DNA from 3 places in the Colwellia aquaemaris genome. Region 3 is predicted to be linked to each of the others. Evidence: predicted binding sites of a transcription regulator. Region 3 holds the regulator's gene; each other region holds the start of a gene.
What was found. The regulator sigma-54, encoded in region 3, starts transcription at its own class of promoters, with help from an activator protein. The targets are predictions, from matches to a motif close to GTTGGCACGNNNNTNGNNT.

Region 1 (10,340 bases), on a different contig from region 3:
GGTTTACGCTACCCTGAAAAGTTGGCGGGCATTATGGCATTGTCTTGCTATTTACCAAATGCGGATGCGCTACCTGAGCAGTTAAGTGCTGCTAATAGCCAAACCGCTATACTACAACAGCATGGTGACAATGATGATGTAGTGCCAGTAAGTGCCGGTAAAATGGCGAATAAATTATTGAAAGATAAGAATTATCCGGTTAAATGGCAAACTTACCCTATGGCACACAATGTTCATCCGAATCAAATTCGTGATATTGCTGATTGGTTAAGCACACAGTTAAACTTAGCGTAGATAAATTTTTCAAGGGCGAAGCCAATGTCAGAAGTGAAAGTTAAGTTAAGTTTTGAAAAAGAAAATAAAAATAGCATTCGATATAAAGAAGTGCCAGAGGCTGGAAAAGCCGAAGTGCTAGGCAGTGTTTATTTGCAGAAATGGGTTGCTGGTAGCGCTAAGTCAATTGAGGTGTCGGTAAAAGTTCTTGATGAATAAATTTTGCTATTTTAATTGAGCTTGGCTTAGAGCAAGTTAAGCTAATGATATAAAAATGCGCTAGTTCATCGACTAGCGCATTTTTACATTTTATGACTCTGTGCTTCGTTAACCCGAACTCGGCGTAATGAAAAACACAACCATTTCATCGTATTATCAGCATACAATCAACAGTAGCATTTTGCTTATCTCTAGCTCAGCTTAGTTAAGCTTTTTGAATATTAACAGGCGGTTATTTGCAGGCATTTCATGGTCATTTTCTAGGTGTAACCCTGCTTGTAATGCAAGTTCAATAATTGCTTCTATGTCTCTAATGCCACTTTGCGCATCACGTTCTTTAAGCCAAAGATCAAAGGCGGCATTACTGTCGCTGGTAAATTTACCTTGGTAATTAAATGGCCCGTATATACATAATTTACCTTCCGCACTAAGGTGGCGTTCAACCCCTTGAAAGAATGCCTGTACCAGTTGCCAACTAACAATATGCAAAGTATTAGCGGTGTAAATAGCATCAACCTGCTTAATTGGCCACGGGTTGTTTAAGTCGAGTTCTATAGGGGCATATAAATTTTTTGCTGGAAAATCATTAAGCCACAAATTTATACCTTGGTGATTATCAATAACATCACTGGTTTGCCATGTTAGCCAAGGCATATTAGCGGCAAAATGAACGGCATGTTGCCCTGTACCAGAGCCGACTTCTAGCAGATTTTTACTTCTTTGAAGGCTAGTTAACAAGACGGATAAAATATGCGGTTTGTTATTTTCACATGCTTGAGAGAATGGCTTATTCATATATTTACGCTCATTATGTTTCAGTATTGAGTGCTTTAAACGGTAGTCTTAGTTGGCACAGTGCTTTGTAGTTTTGCATTTGTTGCTGTTCTTGCAAACAAAAAGCTTTAATAGCCGGCCTAAATGCAGGGTGTTTTATCCAATGATAAGACGTTGTTAACTTAGGTTCAAATCCGCGCTGAATTTTATGCTCACCTTGCGTGCCGGGATGAAATAAGGCCAGTTTGTTTTCAATGCAAAACTCTATCCCTTGGTAGTAACACAATTCAAAGTGTAAATTGTTATAAGATTTAGTACAGCCCCAGTAACGACCATATAAATTTTCATTGTCGTAGAAAAACCAAGCACTGGCAATATCCTCACCTTCAGCGTTAGTAGCAATAACTAACAAAATATTGTCTGGTAATTGTTTGATTATCGATTGAAAAAATTCAAATGTTAGGTGCGGGGTGTGACCTCGCTTCATGTAAGTTAGCTGGTATGTTAAGTAGAAAAACGCTAACTCCTTCTCACTTATATCTTTGCCATAAATGCGCCGTATTTGTATACCTTGCTGAGCGATAGATAAGCGTTCCTTTCGAGTATTCTTCCTTTTTCTTGCGGTAAATTTTGCGAGAAAATCATCAAAATTTTGATAACCATAATTAAGCCAAAGAAATTGCACAGTATTACGCTGAAAAATGTTATTCTCAGTTAAACAGGTTGACTGTGTTGCACTGTTGGTTGTGGTTTGAGCAAATAATATATGCCAGCTATTTAGCGATAGTTGTTGGCAGTGCTCAGTTAAATTAGCAAAGAGCTGTTGCTGTGGAATTTTATTAGATAACAACTTATTACTCGATACTGGCGTAAACGGGATAGTCGCGACCAACTTAGGGTAATAAGCTAGATTATGTTGATGAAAAGCGTCAGCCCATGCCCAATCAAAAACATATTCGCCCCAAGAATGAGATTTAATATAAGCTGGTAAGATAGCATCAACAGAGTGTGTGGCTAATTTTTTGTTTATATTGGTAAATTTGAGGTGATGAGGTTGCCAACCTTGCTTCGTGGAAACAGAGTGACTATTTTCTAAACATTGAAAAAATTGATAGCTTGAGAAAAATGACGATTTATTTGCAAGTTGTTGCCAGTCACGAACTTTGATTTTTTCTATACTGTCTACAATTTCAATTTTCAAACTATCTACTGTTATGTTAACTAAAGTTATTTGTAGCTTAACAGAAGTTTATTGCTTTTTAAGCTAGTAATAAAAATAGTAGATAGTATGCATTACACACTATCTACTTAACTATATTAAGAAAAATATACCTTTTAGCTTGATCTAGTTCTAATGGCTAACCCAACTAGTGCTAAACCGAATAAGGCAACAGATGTTGGCTCTGGTACTTGGCTTTGTGCGGAAAAAGAAGTTCGCATATTTATTGTATTCGGCGTTACATCATCTTTGGCAAAGCCACTTAATGCTAGCGGCTGATCAAACGATAAAAAAGTAATGCCATTCGTAAGGCCAGACAAGTCACTAAAACTAATATCAATATCAAAATTTTTCATATCAAATAATTGAAATATCATGCCGTCATTTTTACCTGAGTTCCATCGCCAGTTAATACCATTGGTAACTTGCTTATCTCCTGGATCATCTTTAAATAGAATATCGCCAAAATTACTCATGTTATTTATTCGCATCTTAGCTTTACCACCATCGCCTTCTCCTGGCTTATCAACCAAGGTAAATAAAGCTAAGTCATCATTGTACTCTGCAAAGAACATGACAATGCCATCGTTTATTTCAAACCCTGTATTTGATGACCAACGATGACACATTGAATTGTAATCGTAAAAGTCCGTAAAGCTTTCATCTAATACTAATGGCTTAACGGGAGTATTATTGTTTAGCGAGATTAATGTTGCACTTGTTGTGGTTGCAAATGCTAGTAACATAAGTGCTGCAGCTTTATTAAAGTATCTCATATTCATATCCTCACTCTTCACGGTTACTTAAAATTTGCAGCATGCATACCAACACCGACTTTTGTTCATGTTTATTTTGTTTTTAGTTGTATAAGTAATTGTAAAACAGAGGTTTTTTGTGTTTATTGGTTAGGGCTGATAGCTTTGTTAACTAACATACAGCATGTTGTTTTATGCAATTTGCAAAAGTTTACTATGGCAAATTTGCAAATTGCGAAAATTATTTTGCGAAATGCAAAGTAAAGTACATGGGCTTTAAAGTGGGGGAAGTAGAATTTACTACATTGAGTAATAACTTATGTCACCGTATAATGGCGACAAATTTTACGGGTAAATGAATCTCATGTCGGCAACAACTATATTGAACACTTTCATTAAACACATTAAAGACTCTCAAACATTTTGGGCACTGCAAGATCAAGCCAGTGAAGACTGGGTAGTACTTGACTCTATTAACTTTGAAAATACAGAAGTGATGCCATTATGGTCTTCAGAAGACTTAGCGAAAAAGCATTGTGTTGAAGAGTGGGCAGATTATATTCCTGCTCAAATTAGTATTGCTGATTGGATGGAGTTTTGGGTTGAAGACTTGTTAGAAGATGCGGTAATTATTGGACTTGACTGGCAAGAAAACGAAGATTGTTTTGAATTAGAGTTGCCTGATTTTACCCAAGCACTAGCCGAAATTGAAACCTTATAGATAAACCTGATGCCAAATAAGCCGATTTTTTTTAATATATCGGCTTTTTAACCACTTAAAAATGGGCTCATTATAGTGTCTATTTTCCCCAAACGCTTTCCACAATTATTGCATTTGTTTTCAAATTAATACTCTTTTATCTTGCATGAATGCAATAAAATTTGGTGTAAAAGTCGTCTTGATAAACAGATAGTCGGAAAATTTTAAATAAAAGAATAATTTATTTTTCATTATCGCTTTTGGCCATCGTGAGAAATTCTCTATTTCAATATTTATGCTTTGATTTTTTTTTAAAGTTTTTAAAGTTATTTAAATTCAATTATTTATCTTTGTTTTTGGTTCAGTCGTTAATTTCATTTCCGATTAAATTATGCAAGTTCAAATTGTCGAACGATATTTCCTGATAAAAATTTCAAATTAATTTCCGTGTGCTATTTACTGAGATTTTCATTAATTAATTTGAAATGGCGCTTCAGTTTATCGGGTCAAATTAGGCTGTTAGCAAAACATTTAGCTTTAATTAATTATTTAGACATTGATTAATTTGGACTAAAGTTAAACTTTACATAGATGAATGACAGGAATAAATATGGTGAAAGCAATATTGGAAAAAGGTTACAACGTATTAAATTCAACCAAGAAGTTAGACTTTTTAGCTCCGTTATTGATGCGTTTGTATCTGGTTCCTATTTTTTGGATGGCAGGTACGCATAAAATTGAAGGCTTTGACAATATTGTTCAATGGTTTGGTAATGATGATTGGGGCCTAGGTTTGCCTTTTCCATTTGTGCTAGCCATTTTGGCCATTGGTGCTGAAGTTATTGGTGCTATTGCATTATTGCTGGGGTTTGGTGTTCGTTTAATGGCCGTTCCTATGATGTTTACCATGATTATTGCCATGACCAGTGTTCATGGACAATACGGTTGGCAAGCAATTGCTGATGCTAATGCACCATTTGCAAATGAACGTGTTGAAGCATCGGTAGAGAAAAAAGAAATTATTATCTCTATTTTGCAAGAGCACGGGAATTATGAGTGGTTAACCAGTAGTGGCAGCATTACCATTTTAAATAACGGTATTGAGTTTGCCGCAACGTATTTCATTATGCTATTGGCACTATTTTTTATCGGTGGCGGACGTTATGTCAGTCTTGATTATTGGTTTAAGCGAAAAGTAATGCCAGAAGCATAATATTAAATATAACAAAATAATGTACTAGTACCTCCGGAGAATAAAATGAATCAAAATGCTAAAACTAAATTTCAAGGCGCTGCTGTAGCCCTTGCTGTAGCGGGTTTGATGGGATGTTCAGCAGTGACAGCTGAATCATCTAGCAAAACTGCAGCGTCTAACTCAAATACGGCTGAAATGGCACATTGTTACGGTGTTAATAAATGTAATGGTCATAACGACTGTAAAACCGCTGAAAATGCTTGTAAGGGCCAAGCGTCGTGTAAAGGCCACGGTTTTGTTGCTATGTCGACAAAAACTTGTGACGATATTGGTGGAACAGTTAAAGACGATTGGCGCGGGGAAGTTAACACCGCTGAGCTAACCCATTGTTATGGCGTTAATGTTTGTAAAGGACATAACGACTGTAAAACCGCTGAAAATGCCTGTAAAGGTCAAGCTTCATGTAAAGGCCATGGTTTTGTTGCGTTATCAGCGCAAGCTTGTGATGATGTTGGAGGTACAGTTGGCGAATAAGCAAGCTGTAAAAAACAACAAAGGAGAGCACTCGCTCTCCTTTTCTAACGGCGATATTCCGGAACACTTTTTGGGCTTTGGCTTAGGTTTAAGAACAGAGCATTTTCAAGATGTTCTTGATAACAAGCCGGCAATTGATTGGTTTGAAGTCGTGTCTGAAAATTTTATGGTTGACGGTGGTAAACCTAAACATTATTTGCATAGCATTCGAGAGCTGTATCCTATGGTGATGCATGGTGTTTCCTTGTCAATTGGCTCGACTGATGCTTTAAATTTTGATTATTTACGCAAACTCAAAGTATTAATTAATGAATTACAACCGCAGTGGATTTCTGATCATTTATGCTGGACAGGGGCACATGAGAAAAATAGTCATGACTTATTACCATTGCCGTACAATGATGAAGCATTAATTCATGTATGCCAGCGCATTGAGCAAGTACAAGAATTTTTAGGCCGTCCTATTTTATTAGAAAATGTCTCTAGTTATTTAACCTATAAAAGCTCTGAAATGACGGAATGGCAGTTTTTCAATGAAGTTGCACGTCGCTCAGGCTGTGAAATATTGCTTGATATCAATAATATTTATGTCAGTGCTCGTAACCATAATTTTGCTCCACAAGATTATCTTAATGGTATTGATAAAGATAAAGTGAAACAATTTCATTTGGCAGGACACAGTGATTATGGTGACTATGTTATTGATACTCACGATCATCCTGTTGCCGACCCTGTTTGGCAGCTTTATAAACAAGCACTGCAACGTTTTGGATGGGTCAGCACTATGATAGAACGAGATGATAATATTCCCCCTTTGGCTGAACTGTTAGCGGAAGTTGACGTCGCTCGGGAAATTGCTACTAAAACACTTGGTACCATTCCGTCAATTCTAACGGCGTAATTTTTCTTTTTCTTGTGGTGTTAGCAGATAGCTTTTTAATATAATTTTAGCCTTATAAATTGAGATTTAAATAACGTGACTGAACTTTCACTACAAGCGCTCCAGCAACAGATGATGAATTACCTAATGGATGACGAGTTAGCAATTGCCAAGCAGGTGGTAGCGCAAGGTAATATAAGTTGTGATGCACGTTTACATATTTATAAAAATGCTTATCAAATGCGTTTAAAAGAAACTATAGATAATGACCATCAGCTACTAGGGATGTATTTAGGTGACGATTTATTTGAGCAAATGGTTATTGGTTATATTAAAGCATACCCATCTAACAATACCTCATTGAGAAATTATGCAGACTTTTTACCTCAATTTTTGGCCAATCATGCCCCATTTAATGAGCACCCAATAATTTCAGAGTTAGCACATTTTGAACGTTTGTTAATGACGGCATTTGACGCCGCAGATGCAAAGCGTTTCAGCCGAGAATTATTATTACAAACACCACATGAGCAATGGCCCGATTTAGTGTTTCGATTTCACCCCAGTGTTCAGCTTATAAATTGCCATTATAATACTGTTGAAACTTGGCAAGCATTAAAGCAAGAACAAGCACCAGAGCCAGCCAAGAAACTGGCCAGCACTTGGTTATTATGGCGTAATAATGACAGGTTAACCCAATTCAGATCTATTGCTCAGCAAGAGCAAAGCTTAATTTGTATGATGCTTGAAGGTCATAATTTTGCTGATTTATGCCAGGCTTTACTTTCACAAGTGTCAGAGCAAGAGGTTAGCCAACTGGCATTGAATTATTTATTATCATGGATAGATGACGGAATAATCGCCAACCTTTGATAATTTTATAATATGTTCATATATTGAACAGGCTTAAGTTTTCTTACGCTTTTCTTACATTTTCCCAACAAAGTATTGATTGCTAGTCGTCTATAATAGCTATACTTTATAGATAACCGCAGCGGACAAAAGTTTACATAAACTTACGTAACATGACAGAGAATTACGTTAAGTGTTTTATCATTGTGCTCATTAAAAACCACGCGACAAAACTATATGGAAGTCAATTTATTGTATATGAGTAAGTATTTTTCTAAGCGTATTATTATTGCTCTTTCATTTTCTGTGTTATCGGGTTGTGCATCTCTACAACTGGCTGATCTTTTTCAAGGCTATGGTAGCCAAATGCGGCCGGTAAAATTGGCTCAGCGCCAAGGTGACTTTGTCAAAGCGCAAAACCTTTTAGGAGAGCGGGCGGCAAGTAATAATAGTTATGTGCTGAACTTACTAGAAAGAGGGCGCTTACAATTTTTAGCGGCAAACTGGCAAGCGAGCCAAGAAAGCTTTGAAAAAGCTTACGCAGAAATTGAAGTACAACGCAACAAAGCGAAAGTTCAAATAAGTAAAGGTATTGAAAAACTTGGTGCTGTGGTAAGCAATGATAATGTGATTTCTTATCAGGTGCCTTACTACGAACAGGGGATGTTACATAGTTATCAAGCACTAAATTATTTGTATCAGCGTGATTTTGAAGGGGCATTAGTTGAAATACGTCGGGCAAATTTAGTACAAGAAAATGCCTTAAAAGCGTATCAAAATGAAATTTATAAAGCTGAAGATGAACTTTATAAATCAGGAATGAGCACTGACAGTTTAGATAATGCCTACCCAAGTATGGCAGCGAGTATTGGCGAGGTTAAAAATGGTTTTCAAAATGCTTTTACATTCTATCTTTCTGGCATTTTATACGAGGCAAGTGGCGAACTAAACGATGCCTACATTGATTACAAACGGGCAATAGAGATTTACCCCCAAAACCAATACTTACAGCAAGATGTTTTACGACTAGCAACCAAGTTAGGTATGCAAGATGATTTAGACGACTTTCAACAACGTTTTGGTCTATATCGGTCGCCGGAAGCAACACAGCAGGGTCAGGTAGTTATACTGATTGAACGAGATATAGTAAGTAGTAAACAAGACGTTGGCTTAAATTTACCGGTAGGGCGTAGTAATCGTGGTGTAAAGTTTTTTAGTTTCTCTTTGCCTGTATATCGCGGAGCGTTACCGACACATAACAATGTAACGGTACATTTAAATGGCGAAACATATGAGTCGAATGAAATTGTTCGTATTCAGTCATTAGCAGCGAAAGATTTACAAGATCAGTTACCGGCATTATTAACCCGACAAGTTGTGCGAGTTGTTGCAAAAGAGCAAATGAGACAAAAGCTTAATCGTGAAGCTGGTGATGTTGGCAATATTTTAGCGAGTATTTATAACATCGCCTCAGAAAAGGCGGATACTCGCAGTTGGTCAACCTTAGCTGATGAAGTGGATATTGTGCGAATGAATGTGCCAGCGGGCAAACAAATTTTGCAAGTACAGGTTAATGGTCAAATGCAAAATATCGAGGTAAATGTGCAAGCTAATAGAATAACCTTAATTAATTTTTCTGCTATAGGTAATAACACTAACTATCAGAGTATTAACTTATAGCGAGATAAAATCACGGCGCTCTACCATTGATATAAGAGAATATTAGCCAGGAGGAATTATGTTAAATAGTCAAAGTAGTAAAACAACGAGCCAAAAAATTACTCACAGTTTAAGTGTGATATTACTCAGTGCTTTTGTTATTGCCGGATGTGCTAATAACAAGCCTCCTGTAACGTCAGGTACAGGTACAAGCCAAATGACACAAGGAGATGACTTTAATCAACACCTTGAAATTCATAATGATGAGCTTGCCGACCGGTTATACATTAGTGATGTTAAGTCACGAAAAGTTAATGGTTTGCTAGAGGTAAACTTAGAGTTAATTAGCCGCTACGAAAAATCACAAAAACTGCAATACCATTTCAATTGGTTTGACAGTGATGGTTTCGTTATCGAGTCAAGAAAAACACCTTGGAAGCCACTAGATTTACACGGGCTTCAGTCAACGACATTAAGAGGTTTGGCACCAAACATAAATGTTAGTACGTTTAGTATTTATGTTCGTGAAATACCTGAAAAAGCATACGAATATTAATAGTTAAGGAAAAAATTATGAATAAATTAGCACTGATTACAACCCTAGGCTTAACACTAACGCTTGCCGTTGGTTGTGCTAACAAATCTGTTGTCCGCTACGGCGATGCGACAGCAGTAGAAACTACAGACATTAACTTTGGCTCAACTGATTTACAAAAAGTGGCCGCTGAAATGACTGACTCATTATTACTGTCTCCTGTTGTTGGTAGCTTAACGCAAAATAAACGCCCAGTGATGTTTGTTGAGCGCTTAAAAAACAAAACCAGCGAACATATCGACACTGAGTCAATTACCGACTCTATTTCAACCAAATTATTGCGCTCAGGAAAATTCCGCTTTGTTGATATGGGGCGTGTTGAAGCTGCGCGTGAGCAGTTAAAATTTCAACATGAAGGTGGCATGGTTGACCCAAACAAAGCATTGCAGTTTGGTCGTCAAATTGGCGCACAATATATGCTTTACGGCAACTTATCGAGTATTGTTAAAAGCAACCAAGATAAGTCAGATGTTTATTATAAATTTACCTTACGTTTAATGGATCTTGAAAGTGGCCTGGTTGAGTGGGCAGATGAAACAGAAATTCGTAAAACAAAAGCGAAAGAATCAGTAGGTTGGTAGCTTTTAGCTAGTGCCAAAATAAGCACTAGCTAAATGATAAATAAGGAGAGCGGTATGAAAGCAATTTACTTATCGTTAATGTGCTGGTTAGCATTAATACCTTT
Region 2 (10,340 bases), 840 kb from region 3:
TACGTTTATAAGCCGCAACTGCTGATGACATGCAAAGCCGTGAATTAGTATCGATATTACCCGAGCCGATATAGCCTTTCATGAGCTTATTGGCGAGGTAATAATCTTCTGTTAATAGTTGCCCGGAAACATAAAAAGCCACTGAGTTTTTACCATACTTCTTAATAGTATCAGCAAAGCCACGAGCAACTTTTTTAATCGCCTCAGGCCAGGACACGGTTTCTCCATTAACTTCAGGCGCAAGTAAACGCCCGCTAACATCGAGTGTATTAAGAAGGTTAGTACCTTTTACACAAAGGCGACCAAAGTTTGCCGGATGATCAACACTAGCTTGCAGTTTTGTCGCCTTATTTCCTTGCTTGGTAATATCGACGCCACAACCTACCCCACAGTAGGCACAAGTACTTTCAATAATTTTATCCTGTGGCACAATTATCCCCTATGGTGCATCGCCCTCAAGCAACGCCTCCTATATCAAAACAATGTTATAATTGACATATTGCTGACATGACTAATAACATCGGTAAAATGCTGTTATAAACGGTTAAACAAGTAATTGAATTTGTTTATCCAAAATACGAACTGGATATTTTTTTACCTGTACGTCTTCCTGTAAACATTGACCGGTTTGTAATGAAAAATGCTGTTTGAACAGCGGCGATGCAACAACAAGATCGTCACCTACACTGCCAACAATACCGCGATAGAGCACATTCGCTTGCCCGATAGGATCATAATTACCTATGGCAAAAACTTGCTGCTCAGTATTAGGTAAGTGAAAAATAGCCACTTGTTCATCGGTAACTGCCGCATTATGGTTTTGCTCAAGCAGCGCACAAACACCTGAATGTGCAACTAAGTCTTCCAATTGGCAGACAGTTTGCCATTGTTGCTCATCGACTGCGTTTGCTGGTTTTACTGTTGTTTTTAATGACATCTTTATCTCCTTAAGCCGGTTCAGCAATGCTTGAGCTTTTCGCGGATTCAATTTCATTTGAGCTAGCTGTCTTCGGTGCCGGTTGCTTAGTATTTACCGCAATACGCTCATGTTGATAAGCGGGTCGAATTTGTTGACGTTCTTCAACAAACTGAATATGACCATCGGCTTTCTCGGAATTAACAAAAGGTTTAAAACGCTTTAATGCTTGAGGATCGGCAAGTGTGGTTTTCCACTCGCATTGATAACTATCGACAATACTAAGCATTTGCGCTTCAAGTTCCTTAGCAAGCTGCAAGCTATCATCAATAACCACTTGTTGTAGGTAACTGAGGCCTCCCTCTAAGTTGTCCATCCAAACGGAAGTGCGCTGTAATCTATCGCCAGTATTAACATAAAACATCAACACTCTATCAATATACTTGATCAGAGTTTCATCATCTAAATCAGTGGCGAATAAATCACCGTGACGTGGCTTCATGCCACCATTACCACATACATAAAGGTTCCAACCTTTATCTGTCGCAATAACACCAATATCTTTACTTTGAGCTTCAGCACACTCTCGGGTACAGCCAGAAACGGCAAGCTTAACTTTATGAGGAGCACGCAAGCCTTTGTAACGATTCTCTAAGCGTATTGCCATGCTCACACTGTCTTGAACTCCGTATCGACACCAGCTAGAGCCGACACAAGATTTTACCGTTCTAAGTGACTTTCCGTAGGCGTGACCGGTTTCAAAGCCTGCAGCAATTAACTCTTGCCAAATAGTCGGTAACTGTTCAACGCGGGCACCAAATAAATCGACACGTTGACCACCGGTTATTTTGGTGTACAAGTTATATTTTTTTGCCACTTCACCTAGTACAATCAATTTATCTGGGGTAATTTCTCCGCCAGCAATACGAGGCACGACGGAATAGCTGCCATCTTTTTGCATATTGGCGAGGTAGGTGTCATTGGTGTCTTGTAGGCCGACATGAGGCTTTTCTAAAATATAATCATTCCAAACAGAGGCAAAAATAGACGCTGCTAATGGCTTACAAACTTCACAGCCCAAGCCTTGACCATGAGACGATAATAACTGCTCAAACTCTCTGATTTTTTCAACTTTAACAATATCAAACAGCTCTCGGCGTGAATATGCAAAATGCTCACAGATATCCTTTTTCACTTCAACGCCGCGCTGCTCTAACAAGCTGTCGGTAACATTTTTCACTAATGCCGCACAACCACCACAACCTGAGCTAGCTTTGGTACAACTTTTTATCTCTCCCACCGTACACGCGCCGTTATCAATTGCGCTAACAATGTCGCCTTTAGTAACATTGTGGCAAGAACAAATTGTCGCACTGTCAGGTAGGGCATCAACACCTAAAGCCGGTTGCTCAGCTGCCATAGGTAAAATTAATGATTCTGGCGACTCAGGCAAATCGATGCCATTAAGCATATATTGTAAAAGCGTGTCATATTCACCGGTATCACCAATTAACACCGCACCAAGTAGCTGGGTTTTCTCGGCATTAACCACTAATTTCTTATAAACACCACTTGCTTGATTTTCGTAGGTATAGCAAAGTGCCCCAGAGGTTTTTGCATGGGCATCGCCAATAGAGCCAACATCAACGCCCATTAATTTCAACTTGGTACTCATATCTGCACCAGTAAATTCAGTGTTTTGCCCTAAAATATTCTGCGCCGCCACTTTGGCCATGGCATACCCTGGCGCGACCAAGCCAAAGATAAAGTTGTTCCATAGCGCACATTCACCAATGGCATAGATATTTGCCACCGACGTTTGACATTGATTATCAATAAAAATGCCGCCACGTTCACCTACATCAATGTCAAAGTTACGCGCTAATTGATCATAAGGACGAATACCTGCTGAAAACAAAATGACATCAGTTTCTAATTCACTACCATCACTAAAACACAATTTATAGCGGCAGTTGTCACCAGCGATAATTTCATTGGTTGCTTTTGAGGTATGCACTTCAACGCCAAGCTCATTAATTTTAGCTTTTAGCAACCGTCCCGCACCAGCATCAATTTGCACCGCCATTAGCTGTGGCGCAAATTCAACCACATGGGTTTTCAAACCTAACTGTTTTAAAGCATTTACCGCTTCTAAGCCCAATAAACCGCCACCAATAACTACACCAACGTTACTGACTTCAGCACTGGCTTTTATTGCTTCTAAATCATCAATGGTTCGATAAACTAAACAATGCGCCTGATCTTTACCGGGGATAGGTGGCACAAAGGGATAAGAGCCAGTAGCTAACACTAACTTGTCATAGTGGTATTGCAGTCCTTGCTCGGTTTCAACAATACGCTTAGCTTTGTTGATATTGGTAACTTTAGCATTAACAGCAAAGTTAACTTGCCATGCTTGATAAATTTTATCATTGGTCATGGCTAAGTCTTCTGCAGACTTACCTGAAAAATACTCCGAGAGGTGAACCCGGTCGTATGCCAATCTCGATTCCGCAGAGAGTACGGTTATCTCTATATTTTTCTCTTTTGCGCCTAACTCAACCAGTTGTTCAACAAAGTGATGACCAACCATGCCATTGCCAATAACAACAACTTTTGTTTTTTCAACTTCCTGATTATCTCTATTCATGCTCTCATCTTCGCTCACTCAACTTAAACAGAGAGTTTGCAAAGCAAGTGCCAGTTAATCTTTATCTTAAAAATCAACAATTAAAACTTTCCATCAAGACAAAACGCGAACTAGTGCACTAGCTTGATGATGCAATCGCACCAGTGCTGTGCAGCATGTTTATTATTAGTAAGTCGAGATTTTAAAAAGCAAGCGCCATAAGTAGCGCGAAAAATAATATAAACGCTATAGCTTGCCAAAATTGTACCGGATAACGCTTTACCAGCGGCAAGTTTTGATATGCTTGTAAAACATCAATATTGGGCTTGTTTAAATCTGCGAAAAATTCAGAATAGGCTTGATAGCGATCTCTAGGATCCGCTTGCAATGACTTTTTCAAAGCTAAGTCTAACCATAACGGTAAATCACGGCGATATTCTCTAATGCTACGATATTGCCATAATGGATAGTCTTTTACCTTGCTATGACTAGATGCCATAGGCTTATATGGTAGTGCCCCGGATAGTAACTCATAACAGATAACGCCGAGTGAAAATAAATCACTTTGGTGATCAGCATGCATAGTCAACAATGTTTCAGGAGCAATGTAATTTAATGTCCCCTGCGGTACCGTTTCGGGCAGTGAATGTATACTTTCATCTTGCGCGGCTATCAGCACAGTACCGTAATCAATAAGGGTAATTTTTCCTGACGAGTTAATCATGATGTTGTCAGGTTTTAAATCTCTATGCACTAAATCTAAGCGTTGAAAGGCACGCAGCGCACTGATGATTTGGCTAACAATATCACGTACTTGTGCAATACTTGGACTTGGGTTGTCATGCATCCATTCAGTTAATGGCTGGCCATCTATAAACTGGCAAACATGATATAAAGATTTTCGATTACTTTGGCCAGCAATAACACGCATAACATTGCCATGCTTAATGCGCTCACCTACCCACCCCTCTCTTAGAAAGCCCTGAATATAAATAGCATCATCAATAAAGTTCACCGATGGCACTTTTAATACTAACGGCTGCTCGTGTTCGACGTGTTCAACTAAATATAAATGTGAACGCACACTGGCATGTAATATTTTTTTTACGAGATAGCCATCAAGCTTTTGGCCTACCTGCAATGCAGGCGGAATAACCTGAGATAGCAGCTCTTGCTGAATTTCTGCCAAATTCCGCTTAGGCACACTACGAATGTAGACTAGTACGCAGCTGACATTGTCTTGGCTTCCCGCCGCAATAGCTTGTTCGGTAATTTGCGAGCTCGCTTGTTCAAGCATAGCTTTATTGGGTTTAACAGGAAGTGACGCTAAGACTTTTATCAGCTGTGCTTTCGATAAATGCTGATGCACACCATCACTGGTCAAAATAAAAATATCGCCAGCATTAATGGCCAACTGATAATGGTCAACTTTTAAATGACTATCGGCACCTAAAGCTCTGGTCAATATACTGCCGCCTAGTCCATGCTTTTGGCTGTGATCGCGAGTAACAATAGTGTATTCATCACCTTCACTCGCGCTAAATGTTTGCCGACTATATTTTACGACACGGGTGTCGCCAACATGAAAAATATAGGCTCGACATGACTTAATAATTAAGGCAGTAAATGTGCTTAACCATTGCTGAGTATTTTTTTCATCTTCAACGTTATTCTCATTAGTTTTGCTGCCCTGAGTGAATAACCACTGGTTTAAACTTTTTAAGACCTTAGCAGCAGACTTTTCAGTCGACCAAGATGCAGCAGTTGCATAGTACTCCTGGATAAATTGTGTCACAGAAAGTTGTGCGGCTTGCGCCGCATGACTGGCACTTGAAACGCCATCGGCAATGGCGATAGCAATGCCTTTTGCTTCTCGCTCGATCGGATCCGGTTGCAATGCAGCAAAGGCATCTTGGTTTTCAGATTTATAACCACTTTTAGATGTGCCACCAATAACAGCCTCCAACACAGCGGCCTCATCGCCTTGCGCTATACTTTCTCCGCTAGCTGTATTTTTTTGTGACTTTTCTACTTTGCTTTTAATCATGGCTTTAGCCAACATTAATGAGTTCAACCGTGCCATCTTCACGCACTTCAGCAATACTGCCTTTAGGCTCTTCCATAAAAAGCAGCGCAACAAAACCAAGTACCGCCGTTGCCGCAATAACCAAAAAGAATTGGCTGTAAGGAACTATCGTTAATACGGTTAAGTAAACTACCGCTCCTACATTACCGTAAGCACCGGTCATGCCGGCAATTTGGCCGGTTAAACTGCGTTTAATTAAAGGAACCGCAGCAAACACCGCCCCTTCTCCGGCCTGAACAAAGAATGAACATAACATTGCCGCCGTCACCGCTAAAGCTAATGGCCAAGATGCAGAAATCATCGACATTGCAAAGTAACCTAGTGCCAAGCCCGCCGTTAAAATCAGTAAAGTTTTCTTACGACCATATTTATCACTTAACCAACCTCCTCCAGGACGTGACATTAAGTTCATAAAGGCATATGTTGAAGCCAACATAGCGGCCAATACCATGTCTAACGCAAAGGTTTCGGCGAAAAATAACGGTAACATAGAAACAACCGCGAGCTCAGAGCCAAATGTGGCAAAATATAAAACGTTTAACACCGCAACTTGCTTAAATTTATATTGTTGTGCTGTCGGTATTGTCGATTGAAAAACCTTAGCATTAACTTTATAAGTTTGTATTAACTCAACAACAAAAAGCGCAAATAACGCTAAATAAACCAAAATTGCACTTTGCTCTGAAAGTAAACTCACACCGGTAGGTGATAATTTCCAAGTCAGTAATGCTAAAGCGCCATACATAGGTATTTTCATTAGGATCAGCAGAAAAAAATCATTTCGACTGGTTACCAACATAGCGCCACTATTTCGTGGTTTGAAGTAGGTTGAGCCTTGCGGAGTATCTTTAACATTGAAATACCATATAGCACTAAAGATTAAACTCATTAGCCCGGTCAGTGCCACCGCATAACGCCAGCCATCTTCACCACCGAAAAGTAGCGCTAAACTAGGGAGTAACATTGCAGCAGCTGCTGAACCAAAGTTTCCCCAACCACCATAAATCCCCTCAGCAGTGCCAAGTTCATTGGCCGGAAACCACTCGCTAACCATACGTATACCGATGACAAAACCAGCACCAATAAAACCCAGTAAGAACCGTGATAAAGCGGCTTGCTCAAAGTCAGATGCAATGGCAAACATAAAACAAGGAATACTACAAAGTGCAAGTAATAAGGCATAAACAAGCCGAGGACCATATTTGTCGGTTAACATGCCAATTATGACGCGTGCCGGAATGGTTAGCGCAACATTTAATAACAACAAGGTTTTAATTTCCGACGCTGATAAGTTCAGGCTATCGGCAATAACAGAAAGTAATGGCGCATGGTTAAACCATACTGCGAAAGTAATAAAGAACGCCATCCAACTTAAATGCAACACTTTCATTTTACCGACAAATGAAAAGATTTTAATCCCAGCTTGCTCTACCATGCAGTTTATCCTTAAAAAATTTAATAAATCAGTACATCACTCAGCAAACTTAATACCAGCATCAGAAAATAAAACCTTATACATTAAAAATCATAAACTTAAAGAAAACAACAAAGCTAAATCGTAAAGATGAAATAACAATTATGTCACCTTAATAGTGCTCGTTGCACATTTGAAGTGCAGTACCAAGCTAGCAAACATTACGCAAAGTCTAAATACCTAGGTTGAGCAAATAGGTAAAAGCTAAATTTTGCAGTAAATTTATCGATAATGATTGGATCTCGTCCTATCGGAGTGGTATCATGCCGCGCCTTTTTTAACTAAATATAAATCTATTTATTAGTTTTAACATTTATTAATCAAGGAAACAGGTTGTTTTTGGTCGCAAAAAACAACAACTTTTAATTATTTATTTAATGGATATAACCATGACTGATTTATTTACGTTGGATGCAGAAGTACGTACAGACTTAGGGAAAGGTGCGAGCCGCCGCCTACGTCACGCGAACAAAGTTCCAGCTATCCTATACGGTGAAGGCCAAGAGCCAGTTTCTTTAACACTTGAGCACAAAACGGTTTACCGTGCACAACAAGAAGAAGCGTTCTACTCTCACGTTTTAACGTTAAACGTTGACGGCAAGCCAGTTGAATGTTTATTAAAAGACATGCAACGTCATCCTTATAAGCAAATTGTAATGCACTTAGATTTCTTACGTGTTGATGCAACTCATGCTGTTCACCTAAACGTTCCTGTTCACTTCATCAACGAAGATGTAGCTGAGAAGAAAGGTGGTAGCATGGCTCACCACGTGAATGAAATTGCAGTAACTTGTTTACCTGCTGACATTCCTGAGTTCATCGAAGTTGATGTTGCTAACTTAGAAGTTGGTCAAACTCTGCATTTATCAGACATCGCTTTACCTAAAGGCGTTACATCTGATGAATTAGCGAAAGGCGAAAGCCATGACCAAGCTGTTGCTTCATTGAACGCTCCTAAAGGTTCAAGCGACGATAGCGCAGAAGCAACTGAAGAAGCTCCAGCTGAGTAATCTTTAACATACTTCTGATATTAAAGCTTAAAGGGAAATGTGCAGACATACCCTTTAAGCTTTTTAGTTTTTATAATACGTGAATTTATCGACCTTAAGTTTCAATAACAGAGTAAACTATTAGATGACAATTCAATTAGTAGTCGGCTTAGGTAATCCAGGTCAAGAATATAGTAAAACCCGCCACAATGCCGGTGATTGGTTCGTTCAAGAGCTTGCATCACGTTACAACATTTCATTAAAGCCAGAAAAAAAATATTCCGGCCTCTACGGTAAAGGGTTAATTGCGGGGCAAGTTGTCCACCTATTAATACCGACAACTTTTATGAACCGAAGTGGACAAGCAGTAGCACCTTTAGCTAACTTTTTCCGTATTCCTGTTGAGAATATGCTTGTTGCACACGATGAACTTGATATGTTGCCTGGCGTTTGTAAAATCAAGCAAGGTGGTGGTCACGGTGGACACAATGGCTTACGTGATATTATTTCACGTATGGCAAATAATAAAGAATTTTATCGGTTACGCATAGGTATTGATCATCCAGGTCATCGCGATCGCGTCACTGGGCATGTGCTTGGTAAAGCACCTGCCAACGAACAAAACTTAATTGACCAAGCAATAGACGAAGCTGTGCGCTGTTTTGAAATTTGGCAAAAAGACGATATTAAAAAAGCTCAAAATCGTCTACATTCTTTTAAAGCGCAATAACGTATATTGCGACAACATTATAGGTAATCATCATGGGATTTAAATGTGGTATTGTTGGCTTGCCCAACGTCGGGAAATCAACTCTTTTCAATGCATTAACTAAAGCAGGTATTGAAGCTGCTAACTTTCCATTTTGTACAATTGAACCTAATACCGGCGTAGTGCCAGTACCAGATCCTCGCTTAGATAAGCTAGCAAAAATTGTTAACCCTGAACGTGTACTACCAACAACTATGGAGTTTGTTGATATTGCAGGCCTGGTAGCGGGTGCGTCAAAAGGTGAAGGCTTAGGTAATAAATTTTTAGCAAACATTCGTGAAACCGACGCCATTGGCCATGTGGTACGCTGTTTTGAGAATGACAATATTATTCATGTTGCCAATAAAATTGACCCTGCTGAAGATATCGATGTTATCAATACTGAATTAGCTTTAGCTGACATGGACACAGCAGAGCGCGCTATTCAACGCCAAGCGAAAAGAGCAAAAGGCGGTGACAAAGATGCTAAGTTTGAAATCCCGGTATTAGAAAAAATATTAAAACACGTTGAAGACGGTGAAATGATTCGCTCTTTAGAATTAACTAAAGAAGAAAAAGCAGCCGTTGCTTACCTTAACTTTTTAACGATTAAGCCAACCATGTACATTGCCAATGTCAACGACGACGGCTTTGAAAACAACCCTTATTTAGATGTAGTACGCGCTATTGCAGAAAAAGAAAACGCGGTTGTTGTCGCTGTTTGTGCCGAAATTGAAGGCGAATTATCTGAAATGGATGATGAAGACCGTGAAGAGTTTATGGCGGAAATGGGCTTAGAAGAACCAGGTTTAAATCGTGTCATCAACTCGGGTTACGGTTTATTACACTTGCAAACTTATTTTACCGCTGGTGTAAAAGAGGTACGTGCATGGACTGTTAAGCAAAATGCAACAGCGCCACAAGCGGCAGGTGTTATCCATACTGACTTTGAAAAAGGCTTTATTCGAGCTGAAGTGGTTGCCTACGATGACTTTATCGAATTTAATGGTGAGTCTGGCGCTAAAGAAGCAGGTAAATGGCGCTTAGAAGGTAAAGATTACCTTGTTAACGATGGCGATGTGGTTCACTTCAGGTTTAACGTTTAGCACTTTACACTTTACACTAAACGATAATAAAGAGAGCTTCGGCTCTCTTTTTTGCTTTCTGGGAACTCGTATATGCTGATATAGAAATATATAACAATTTAAGGTCAAACCAGAGACCCAAACTATAAATAGTACTATCGAGAATTAAGCTACTAGATTAAAATGCCTAAGTGATTTAATCGATAGCCAATAATGTTCATCAACAAAACTGGCAAAGTCTATTTTTCCGATTAAACTTTCTATTACAACAATATCAATATTCTAGGAATACTATGAAAGCAACACTTATTACCTCTCTTGTTCTTGCCACTGCACTATCTTATAGCCCACAAAGCTTAGCCTTTAATGACAGTATGTCTTTACGTATCTGTGAATATGTTTCAATCAATGAC
Region 3 (10,340 bases):
CATGCTCTTTAAGGTAAGCAAATAAGTCACGAGTATGCTTGCCTGTTTTTTCAGCTTTATGTTCTTTTTTTGCGTGACGTACTAATTGTCTCAGCTTTTGCCTTTCCATGGTGTCAAATTTTGCTAATAATGCTTCCACTGATTCATTACCTTGAGCAATAAGCTCATCTCGCATTTGCTCTAACTTGTCAAATTTAGCCGATTCTTGCTGATGCTTATTGGCCATAACATCCATGGCTTGCTTGATTGGCTCAAGATCAGTTTCTGATAAAATTTTTGCAATATGGCGAACATGACGGCGCAAGGCTTCATGCTTGTTAGTAATTTTGTCAGCCAATATCATGGCATCTTTTAATTCTTCTGTTAACGGTAGGCGACTACGCTGGTGCTTAGACATTTTCACTAAACCAAGAGCAAAATCTTGTAGTCGGTGCATTTCGCGTTTTATTTCTGATTTACTCAGTAATTCTTCTTCTAATTCGTCGATATCGTTGGCAGACTGGGGCATAATATTGGGTAATCAAGTAATAATTCCCTATAGTATACAACAAAGCTGGTACAGCAAAAACATTCCTATTGCTGGTATCGAAAAAAATAGCATTCAATGTGAGAAATAATTTACCCATGAGCGATTCAGATAGTATCCAAACGCAAATAGAACATGTTAAGCAGCGTGTAAGTGACGCAATGGCGATGGCCAAAACATTAGGTGCTGATGGTGCTGAAGTGGCTATGAGCCGCCAACAAGGCTTAAGTGTTAATACCCGCTTAGGAGAAGTGGAAAATGTTGAATTTACCAGTGACGGCGCTTTGGGCATTACAGTGTATAAAGCAGGGCGAAAAGGCAGCGCTTCGACGGCAGACTTATCTGAAAAGGCACTAAAGCAAACGATTGAAGCTGCGGTAAATATTGCTAGATATACCTCAGTTGATGACTGCTCGGGCATTGCAGATAAAGAGCTGCTAGCTATGTCACCTGATGATTTAGACTTATATCACCCAAAAACACTAACAACTGAGCAGGCCATTAGTTTCGCGAAAGAATGTGAAGACACAGCCTTAGCTTATGACGAACGTATTAATAATTCTGATGGCGCGACATTGGCAAGTTTTGAAGGCTTTAAAGTATATGGCAATAGTCATGGTCAACTAGTCGGTTATCCAAGCACCCGCCATAGCTTAAGCTGTGTCATGATTGCCAATGAAGGCGAAGATATGCAACGTGATTACGCCTATACGGTAAATCGCGATTTTGATGCCATGGAAAGTGCCGCCAGTATCGGAAAAAAATCCGCATCAGAAGCTTTGTCGCGTTTAGGGGCACATAAACTAGCAACCACGAAAGTGCCAGTGATGTTTCGTGCTGATATTGCCAATACGCTTTTTGGTCATTACATTGCAGCAATTAGTGGTGGTAACTTATACCGTGAGTCATCATTTTTAATGAATTCGATGGGAAAACAAGTTTTCCCTGAATTTTTAACTGTCAATGAACGACCACATTTGAAAAAGGCGTTAGCCAGTAGTGCTTTTGATAGTGAAGGGGTGGCAACCATCGATCGAGAAATTATTACCAATGGTCGATTAGCTTCTTACTTATTGACCAGTTATTCTGCGCGCAAACTTGGTATGCAAACCACAGGTCATGCAGGTGGCATTCATAACTGGCAGTTAGCACTAAAAGAACAAGGTCAAGGTGGAGACTTTGATGCTATGCTGAAAACCTTGGGTACAGGTTTACTGGTGACGGAATTAATGGGTCAAGGCGTTAATGTAGTTACTGGTGATTACTCGCGCGGTGCTGCAGGCTTTTGGGTAGAAAATGGTGAAATAGCTTATCCTGTCGATGAAATAACCATTGCTGGTAAATTGCAGGATATGTTTGCTGGTATTGTGGCAATCGGTAACGATTTAGATATGCGCGGCAGTATTCGTACTGGTTCTATTATTATTAACGAAATGCAAGTAGCGGGTAACTAGCTTAAGTTGCCTATTAGGCGGGCGATCAAAGAGCGCTCGTCTTATCTACGTGCCTAAAAATAGCGTTGCAGTGCCTAAAAAGGCAAAAATACCGACCACATCGGTTATCGTGGTTAGTATGACGCTGCCAGCCAAAGCAGGGTCGATATTCATCTTTTTAAGCATTAATGGAATGGTAACTCCGGCAATACCCGCTGCGGTCATATTCATTAACATCGCAAATGCAATAATAGCACCTAGCATTATATTTTGTTGCCAAAGGGCCACAACAGTGGCGATTAGTATCGCCCAAATCATACCATTGAAGAAGCCAACCGCGAGCTCTTTATAAAGTAAAACGCGTGAGTTACTTTCACCGACATGGCCTAAGGCAATACCACGAATAACCAGAGTTAAGGTTTGATTTCCTGCTACGCCCCCCATACTCGGTACTAGTGAATTTAAAACGGCTAGTATCGCCAATTGACTTAAAATGCCTTCAAACATACTTGAAACGGCAACAGCCATAAGTGCGGTAATTAAATTGACGCCAAGCCAAACAGAGCGCTGTTGAGTACTTTTAATAACTGGGGCGAATGTATCAGCTTCATCATCTAGACCTGCCATACTCATCATGGAGTGTTCGGCTTCTTCACGAATAATATCAACAACATCGTCTACGGTAATACGACCAACAAGGCGATCTTCTTCATCAACAACGGGCGCAGAAAACCAATCATGCCTTTCAAACAACTGTGCAACGTCTTTTTCATTTAAATCTGCGGCGATAGCTTCAATTTCATCATCAATGAGGGTTGAAATGATGGTTTCAGGTTTTGCCGTTACTATGGCTGTTAAGGAGACTGCACCGACAAAATGATCTTCTCGGTCAACCACATAAAAGGAGTCGGTTGCTTCTGGCAACTCACCACGAAGTCTTAAGTAGCGCAAAACCACATCAACCGTCACATCGGGACGGATTGAGATGGTGTCAGTGTTCATGATACCGCCAGCGGTATCTTCTTCGTATGACAATGCCGCTTCGACTCGGCTACGATCTTGTGAATCCATTGAGCTGAGAACTTCTCGGTAAACACTATCAGGTAAGGTACGGAAAACTTCCGCCAAGTCATCAACGTCCATACCTTCTGCAACGGCAGCTAGCTTCTCAGGTCGAATATTTTTCAGTATGCCTTTACGAACTTCTTCATTTAGTTCTTCGAGAACTTCACCGTGATTATCAGCGTCAATTAGTTGCCAAAGTACAGCACGACTTTTAATTGGTGAAGATTCTAGTAATAGGGCTAGATCAAAGGCTGGCATGTCTTGTAATAGTTTACGGACATAGACATACATACCACTGCCAAGGGCATCATTTACTTGCTGTAAGCGTTGGTGGCTGTACTCTTGTTCAGAAACTTCCGGCATATTACTGTCCTGTGCCGTTACAAAAACGAAAACTGAAAATTATTATTATGGAGGATGTTTATTAAGTTAATGTTGCAGAGTAATTTTAATAAACTCCGAGACTGAGTTTATCGTAATTTGTTATTTTTCGCAGCTTTTTTATTGACTTAAAAACTGGTTGAGCAGATAGGGCAAGTTTTATTACTCGTCCTCATCAAATTTATCACTAAATAATTGACAAACTTCGTTTAATGCAAGTTCAGCATCTGTACCTGAGGTAATGACATTGACAATTTTACCCTGTGCGCCAGCTAGTAACATTAAGCCCATGATGCTGTTGGCGTCAGCATGGTTACCTTCAAGTTCTATGGTAATAGAGGCATTAAACTTCTGGCTAAGTTGTGCCAATTTAGTTGCTGCTCGGGCGTGTAGCCCTAGCTTATTAATTATTTTTACTTGGCGGTCAATTGGCATAGTTATTGGTGAAATCAGGTACTGGCAAGTGTTAAGTCACGATGGCGAGATTGCACATCATCACGCTCTTTTCGCATATTATTAGCAAGAAGCTCCGCGATATAAACCGATCTGTGTTTTCCTCCTGTGCAACCAATCGCGATAGTGACATAGCTGCGATTGTTGCGTTCTAGATGCGGTAACCAGGTCATCATAAAACTGTTAATTTGCCAGATAAACTTAGTGACTATTGGTTGGCTTGCTAGAAAGTCTTGTACAGGTTTATCTAGCCCTGTGTGACTTTTTAGTTCTTTATCCCAATATGGATTAGGTAAAAAGCGAGCATCAAAAACATAGTCAGCATCCTGAGGAACGCCATGTTTAAAACCAAAAGATTCGAACACAATTACCATAGAACCAGATTTCTTGCCGAGAATTCTTTCGCGTACTAGATCGGCTAATTGATGCGGTGACAATTGGCTGGTATTTATATACAAGTGCGCACGTGTAGCAATGGGTTCAAGGAGTTGCTTTTCGAGCGCAATCGCTTGGTCAAGAGCGATATTTTGTTTGATCAAGGGGTGCAAGCGTCGAGTTTCACTAAAACGTCGAATGAGATCGCTATCATCTGCGTCTAAATATAATAAATTTAGCTCAACCGCACTGGGCAAATAGTCGATTATTTCTGGTACATCATTAGGATCTGCTGGCATGTTGCGAACATCGAGACTGACGGCAACATTTTCATAATCATTAATGACTGTATGGGTTAGTGCCGGCAATAAATTAACAGGAATGTTGTCAACACAGTAATAGCCTAAGTCTTCTAAAACACGTAGCGCAACACTTTTACCAGATCCCGAGCGACCACTGACAATAATTAGCTTCATTACAATTTAACTCGCTTGTTGGATTAAGTCGAATAGTGCTTGGCTATTGTCACACTTGCGGACTTGTTTACAAAATTGTTTATCACGAAATGTTTGGGCAATGCTTTGTAGTGTACATAGGTGATTTTGGCATTCTTCTTCAGCAACAAATAAGGCGATAAAAATATCTACAGGGCGATGATCAATAGAATCAAAATTAATGGCTTGTTCGGTGGTGATAACGACGGCAATTGGTTTTTCGGCATTTTCTAAACGACCATGTGGAATGGCAATACCATTTCCAATACCTGTAGAGCCCATTTTCTCACGCTTAATTAAGCTCTCTAATAACTGAAATGTATCGTGATTGGGTAATTTCTCTGAAGCTAAGCTACTTAAATATTCTAATACACGTTTTTTGCTGGAGCCCGGAGCTGCACATATTGTGCAGTCCGGAGTTAAGATGTCTTGCAACTTCATAATTACTTCAAAGACCTAATGAGAGGGATATTAGTGTTTACTAATTTTGCCTTTATATTTTAATATTTGGCGGTCGAGCTTATCGATTAATGAATCGATAGAAGCATACATATCGCTATTTTCAGCTTTAGCATGTACTTCACTGCCACTTAGGTGAACCGTTGATTCAGCAATTTGATTAAGCTTTTCAACGGTTAAAACTACATGAACATTGTTTATATGATCAAAATGTCGCTCAAGCTTTTCAAATTTTCCATTAACATAATCACGTAATGAATCGGTAACATCGACATGGTGTCCGGTAAGATTAATTTGCATATGCTTCAATCCTCTTTTTCGGGTAAATAAACCAAACCTACAATAGGCTTTTACGTTGATTCGATGGTGGTATTGAAAGTGATTCGCGATATTTAGCGATAGTGCGTCTTGCTACTTTAATACCTTGTTCTGCCAGAATATCAGCCATTTTGCTATCACTTAGCGGCTTGGCTGGAATTTCTGCAGAAACGAGCTTTTTAATAAGTTCACGAATAGCTGTTGATGAACATTCACCGCCATTTTCGGTACTAACATGACTAGAGAAGAAATACTTTAACTCAAAAATACCTCTTGGCGTATGCATGTACTTTTGCGTAGTAACCCGAGAAATTGTTGACTCATGCATATCAACCGCTTCAGCAATGTCATTCAAAACCATAGGGCGCATTGCCTCTGGCCCGTGTTCGAAGAAGCCTTGCTGGCGTTGCACAATACAATTAGATACTTTTAACAAGGTATCGTTTCGGCTTTCTAAGCTCTTAATAAACCATTTTGCTTCTTGCAAATTTGAGCGAATAAATTGTGAGTCGGTAGAAGATTTCATTGAACGAGACATTGCCGCATATTGCTGATTCACTGAAAGCTTAGGGGCAGTGTCAGGGTTTAATTCGACCGTCCAACGACCATTTTTCTTTTCTACTGAAACATCAGGAATAACATATTGTTCTTCGCTTTTGATAACACTGTCACCTGGGCGAGGGTCAAGGGTTTGGATTAAGCGAATGACTTCACGTAATTGGTCTTCTTTTAAGCGCAGTTTTCGCATTAATTGACGGTAGTCGCGGTTACCAAGTAAATCGATATATTTACTAACAGCTAACTTGCTCTCTTCTAACCATGGCGTATCGCTGGAAAATTGATTTAACTGTATTAATAAACATTCGGGGATGGAACGAGCTGCAACACCAACTGGGTCAAATACGTTGATGCGTTTAAGTACAACTTCAACTTCATCAAGCTCTACGTCTTCTATGCCAACACTTTCCAATATTTCTTCTGCAGATACAGTTAAGTAGCCGGCTTCGTCAACCGCTTCAATAATGGCTGTAGCAATAGCTTGGTCTGTTTCTGTAAAAGGGCTTAGCTCCATTTGCCATAATAAGTGGTCTTGAATAGAGTCTTTAGTTTCACCTTGATAAGTATAATCTTCTGAGGCTGGACCTACCGCACCACTGCTAGCACCGGCACTAAAATTGTCATCCCAAGTGGTATCGTTATTTAACTCTTCCGGAATATCTGTTTTTGCTAAACCTTCGGCTGAGCTTATTTCGTCAATCGTTGGCGCTGAATCTTCGCTACCATCTGAAAGAGTGACTTCTGAGGCTTCGCCAACATTGGCTGAAAAGGCCTCTTCTAAATTATCAGGGGTGCTTTCTGAAGTGTTTACTTGATTTTCATCCATTTCAAGCAGCGGATTACTTTCAAGCGCTTCCTGAATCTCTTGCTGTAAGTCTAAAGTCGACAGTTGCAACAACTTAATTGCTTGTTGCAATTGCGGGGTCATGGTTAACTGTTGTCCGATACGGAGCTGCAGAGTAGGACGCATTTAGGTTTTCTTTTCCCTGTTACTATTTAACACATTGTTATTTTATTGCTAAAGCCTGCTATTAACTATAGCGTGAATTGTTCGCCTAGGTATACATCTCTTACATGTTGATTTGCAAGAATTTGATCCGCGTCACCTTCTGCAATTAGTTCACCATGGCTAACAATATAGGCATGTTCACATACGTCTAAGGTCTCTCGTACGTTGTGGTCGGTTATCAAAATACCTATGCCTCGTTCTTTTAAGTGTAGGATAATTTTTTTTATATCACCTACTGAAATTGGATCAACACCGGCAAATGGCTCATCTAATAAAATAAATTTAGGATCGGCGGCAAGAGCGCGAGCAATTTCAACTCGGCGACGTTCGCCACCAGATAAGCTCATTCCTAAATTATCTTTAATATGGCCGATATTAAATTCTTCTAATAAATGCTCAAGCTTTTCTTCTTTCTCGATATCTGATAATGATTTTCGAGTTTGTAAAATGGCCATGATGTTGTCATATACAGACAATTTTCGAAATATAGAGGCTTCTTGCGGTAAGTAGCCAATACCTTTGCGAGCACGTTCATGCATTGGCAGTAATGTTAAGTCTTCGTCATTTAATACGATGGCACCGCTATCATTGTTTACTAAGCCTACAATCATATAAAATGAGGTTGTTTTACCGGCGCCATTAGGGCCAAGTAAGCCGACAATTTGTCCAGCCGATACTTTTAAACTAACGTTTTTAACAACCTTTCGGCCTTTATAAGATTTCGCTAAACCCGTTGCAGATAATGTAGATTTTGACATTTAGTTCTGCTTTTCCTTTTTCTCTTTCGGTAATTCAGGTTTGTTTTTAGGTTGTAGCACTGTTTCAACAACCGTATTTTCTAAGCTTTCAGCATTGACGTATTCAGTTTCAAAGTTATAGGTGATTTTATTACCACTGACTTCACTGCCTTCTTGGGTTAGTAAGGCGTTGCCTGAAATAATGACGATTTTTTTTGCTGGTTCATATCTAATTTCATTAGCTTGTAAGTTAATTGGGCTGCCGTCTTCTAAGGTTTGTGCAAATGTAGCAGGTGAGCCTTTGGCAATATAAATTTTATCTTCGCTTTTGTCTTGGGCAATAACTTGCACTAACTCTGCGTTAATGGTGAGCGTGCCTTGCGAGATAATGACATTGTCGATATAGCTGAATATCTTGTTTTTTAGATCAGCGGCCTGTCGAGAAGAAGAAATTTTAATTTCTTGGTCAACATCAAATTTTTCAGCATTCACTGCCGGTGTTAAGAATATTGCCGTAGCAATGCAAGCTAAGCTAACTTTTAGTTTTTTTGTAAATGGTTTGTACATGTTCGGTCAATGTCATCTGAGTTGTGTTTAAGTCTACAATTAATCCTGAGCCATACATAGTAAATCCTTTACCTAATATCAGAATAGTTTGTTCTGAGCTAATAATATTACTTTTTAAGTCCATTTCTAAATTTTTGCCGTGTACTTCTTGTATTAAGCTTTCCTTGTCAGTAGCAATTAAGCGTACGCGATTTTCCAATCTAACTCGATTGTTATTATACAGTGTGCCTTCGTTAGCGGTTACTTGCCACGTTGGTTTGTTGTTTTTTGGGTATAAGGTATAACGCGGATACTCAAAGTGTGTGACATCTAATTGTGCATAATGTTCCATGCGTTGTGCTTCTACAACGTAAGATATATCGCCAGCTTCTTGATAAATATCACTATTTAAATTTTCTGCGATGAACTCTGGCTCATTACTGTTATCGAGTATATTGGTGTCAACGTCTTTAGCGTTATACCACTCCATTAAGCCATAAGTGCCAACAGCAAAAATAAAAAAAGCTATTGCTGCACCGTATATTCTATTCATATGCTTGCGCCTGTGGCATGCTCTAGCGTACTTTGACTTTGCATAATTAAATCGCAGGATTCACGAACGGCGCCAAAACCACCACGGGTATAAGTAATATAATCACAAGTATTTAATATTGCTGGATGAGCGTCATTTACAGCAATACTTAAGCCAACGTAATTTAAGCACTCAAAATCGGGCATATCGTCGCCAATATAGGCAATTTGTTCAGGTGTTAAATTCAGTGATTTTGCCATTGCTTTTAGTGCTGGTAACTTATCTTCTTGTCCTTGCACTATATGTTTAACGTTTAAGGCAGTCATGCGGGTTTGCACTATATTCGATTTTCGACCAGTAATAACAGCAACATCAACACCACTTGCTCCCAGCGCTTTTATGCCATAACCATCCTTAGTGTGAAAGGCTTTTAACTCTTCGCCAGCATTGCCTAAATATATGCGACCATCAGAAAAAACGCCGTCAATATCGCAAATGAAAAGTTTAATATTTTTAGCTTTTTGCCAAATGTTATCAGCTACTTCACCGTATAAACTGTTCAAAGTTATAACACTCCAGATTTAAGTAAATCATGCATATTCATGGCGCCAATAGGTTGGTTATTTTGATCAACTATAATCAAACCATTAATCTTTTTATCTTCCATAATCTTCAATGCTTCTGCTGCTAGCATATCTTGTTTAGCAACATAAGGTTGCTTGGTCATTACGCTAGTAATTGTATCTTGATGAATATCGACTTTTGCATCTAATATTCGACGTAAATCACCGTCGGTAAACAATCCAATCAAGGTGTTGTTGTTATCTGTAACCGCGGTCATACCTAAGCCTTTAAGTGACATTTCCACTAAGGCATCTTTGATTTTAGCATCAGCATTAACCACTGGGATACGGTCATCTTTATGCATTATATCTGTTAAACGCAATAGTAAACGCTTGCCTAAACTACCGCCTGGATGTGATAAGGCAAAATCATCGGCGGTAAAACCACGTGCATTTAATAGTGCGACAGCGATAGCATCACCCATAACTAACGTAGCTGTGGTACTGGACGTTGGCGCTAAGCCTAATGGACAGGCTTCTTGTGAAACTTTGACACAAATATGGTGATCGGCGAGTTTTGCTAATGTTGAATCAGTATTGCCGGTCATGGCAATGAGTTTGGCTCCGATGCGTTTAATAACAGGAATAATGGCGAGTACTTCGCCAGTTTCACCGGAATTTGAAATGGTCATCACCACATCATCAAGCGTGATCATACCTAGGTCTCCATGGCTGGCTTCCCCCGGATGAACAAAAAAGGATGGTGTGCCTGTGCTGGCTAATGTTGCCGCTATTTTTCCACCAATGTGCCCTGATTTTCCCATGCCGATAACAATAACTCGACCTTTACAGTTAAACATCAGCTGACAAGCTTGCGCAAATTCATCATTA

Region 1: AC27HL_RS10110 (PEP-CTERM sorting domain-containing protein) is a predicted target of sigma-54. The motif match lies at 3,296-3,314, and genes of this name have one in related genera.
Region 2: nirB (nitrite reductase large subunit NirB) is a predicted target of sigma-54. The motif match lies at 3,603-3,621, and genes of this name have one in related genera.

What each region holds. Positions count from the first base shown of each region.
Region 1 is NZ_BAAJLV010000003.1:131,496-141,835, forward strand. It holds gene AC27HL_RS10090 (alpha/beta hydrolase) at 1-294, shown strand, start outside; gene AC27HL_RS10095 (hypothetical protein) at 319-492, shown strand; gene AC27HL_RS10100 (DUF938 domain-containing protein) at 694-1,287, opposite strand; gene AC27HL_RS10105 (GNAT family N-acetyltransferase) at 1,301-2,467, opposite strand; gene AC27HL_RS10110 (PEP-CTERM sorting domain-containing protein) at 2,602-3,261, opposite strand; gene AC27HL_RS10115 (DUF2750 domain-containing protein) at 3,605-3,961, shown strand; gene AC27HL_RS10120 (HvfX family Cu-binding RiPP maturation protein) at 4,551-5,153, shown strand; gene bufA2 (BufA2 family periplasmic bufferin-type metallophore) at 5,199-5,669, shown strand; gene bufB (MNIO family bufferin maturase) at 5,725-6,570, shown strand; gene AC27HL_RS10135 (HvfC/BufC family peptide modification chaperone) at 6,646-7,422, shown strand; gene AC27HL_RS10140 (COG3014 family protein) at 7,660-9,081, shown strand; gene AC27HL_RS10145 (YcfL family putative periplasmic lipoprotein) at 9,140-9,616, shown strand; gene lpoB (penicillin-binding protein activator LpoB) at 9,634-10,236, shown strand; gene AC27HL_RS10155 (outer membrane lipoprotein) at 10,291-10,340, shown strand, end outside.
Region 2 is NZ_BAAJLV010000001.1:1,270,963-1,281,302, reverse strand. It holds gene AC27HL_RS05755 (nitrate reductase) at 1-430, opposite strand, end outside; gene nirD (nitrite reductase small subunit NirD) at 545-937, opposite strand; gene nirB (nitrite reductase large subunit NirB) at 948-3,566, opposite strand; gene AC27HL_RS05740 (bifunctional protein-serine/threonine kinase/phosphatase) at 3,748-5,628, opposite strand; gene AC27HL_RS05735 (NarK family nitrate/nitrite MFS transporter) at 5,597-7,066, opposite strand; gene AC27HL_RS05730 (50S ribosomal protein L25/general stress protein Ctc) at 7,495-8,115, shown strand; gene pth (aminoacyl-tRNA hydrolase) at 8,240-8,824, shown strand; gene ychF (redox-regulated ATPase YchF) at 8,857-9,948, shown strand; gene AC27HL_RS05715 (DUF3718 domain-containing protein) at 10,221-10,340, shown strand, end outside.
Region 3 is NZ_BAAJLV010000001.1:429,569-439,908, forward strand. It holds gene yjgA (ribosome biogenesis factor YjgA) at 1-508, opposite strand, end outside; gene pmbA (metalloprotease PmbA) at 625-1,980, shown strand; gene mgtE (magnesium transporter) at 2,026-3,387, opposite strand; gene AC27HL_RS01955 (HPr family phosphocarrier protein) at 3,568-3,840, opposite strand; gene rapZ (RNase adapter RapZ) at 3,855-4,709, opposite strand; gene ptsN (PTS IIA-like nitrogen regulatory protein PtsN) at 4,716-5,168, opposite strand; gene hpf (ribosome hibernation promoting factor) at 5,199-5,486, opposite strand; gene AC27HL_RS01975 (RNA polymerase factor sigma-54) at 5,524-7,032, opposite strand; gene lptB (LPS export ABC transporter ATP-binding protein) at 7,098-7,829, opposite strand; gene lptA (lipopolysaccharide transport periplasmic protein LptA) at 7,830-8,375, opposite strand; gene lptC (LPS export ABC transporter periplasmic protein LptC) at 8,341-8,907, opposite strand; gene kdsC (3-deoxy-manno-octulosonate-8-phosphatase KdsC) at 8,904-9,455, opposite strand; gene AC27HL_RS02000 (KpsF/GutQ family sugar-phosphate isomerase) at 9,452-10,340, opposite strand, start outside.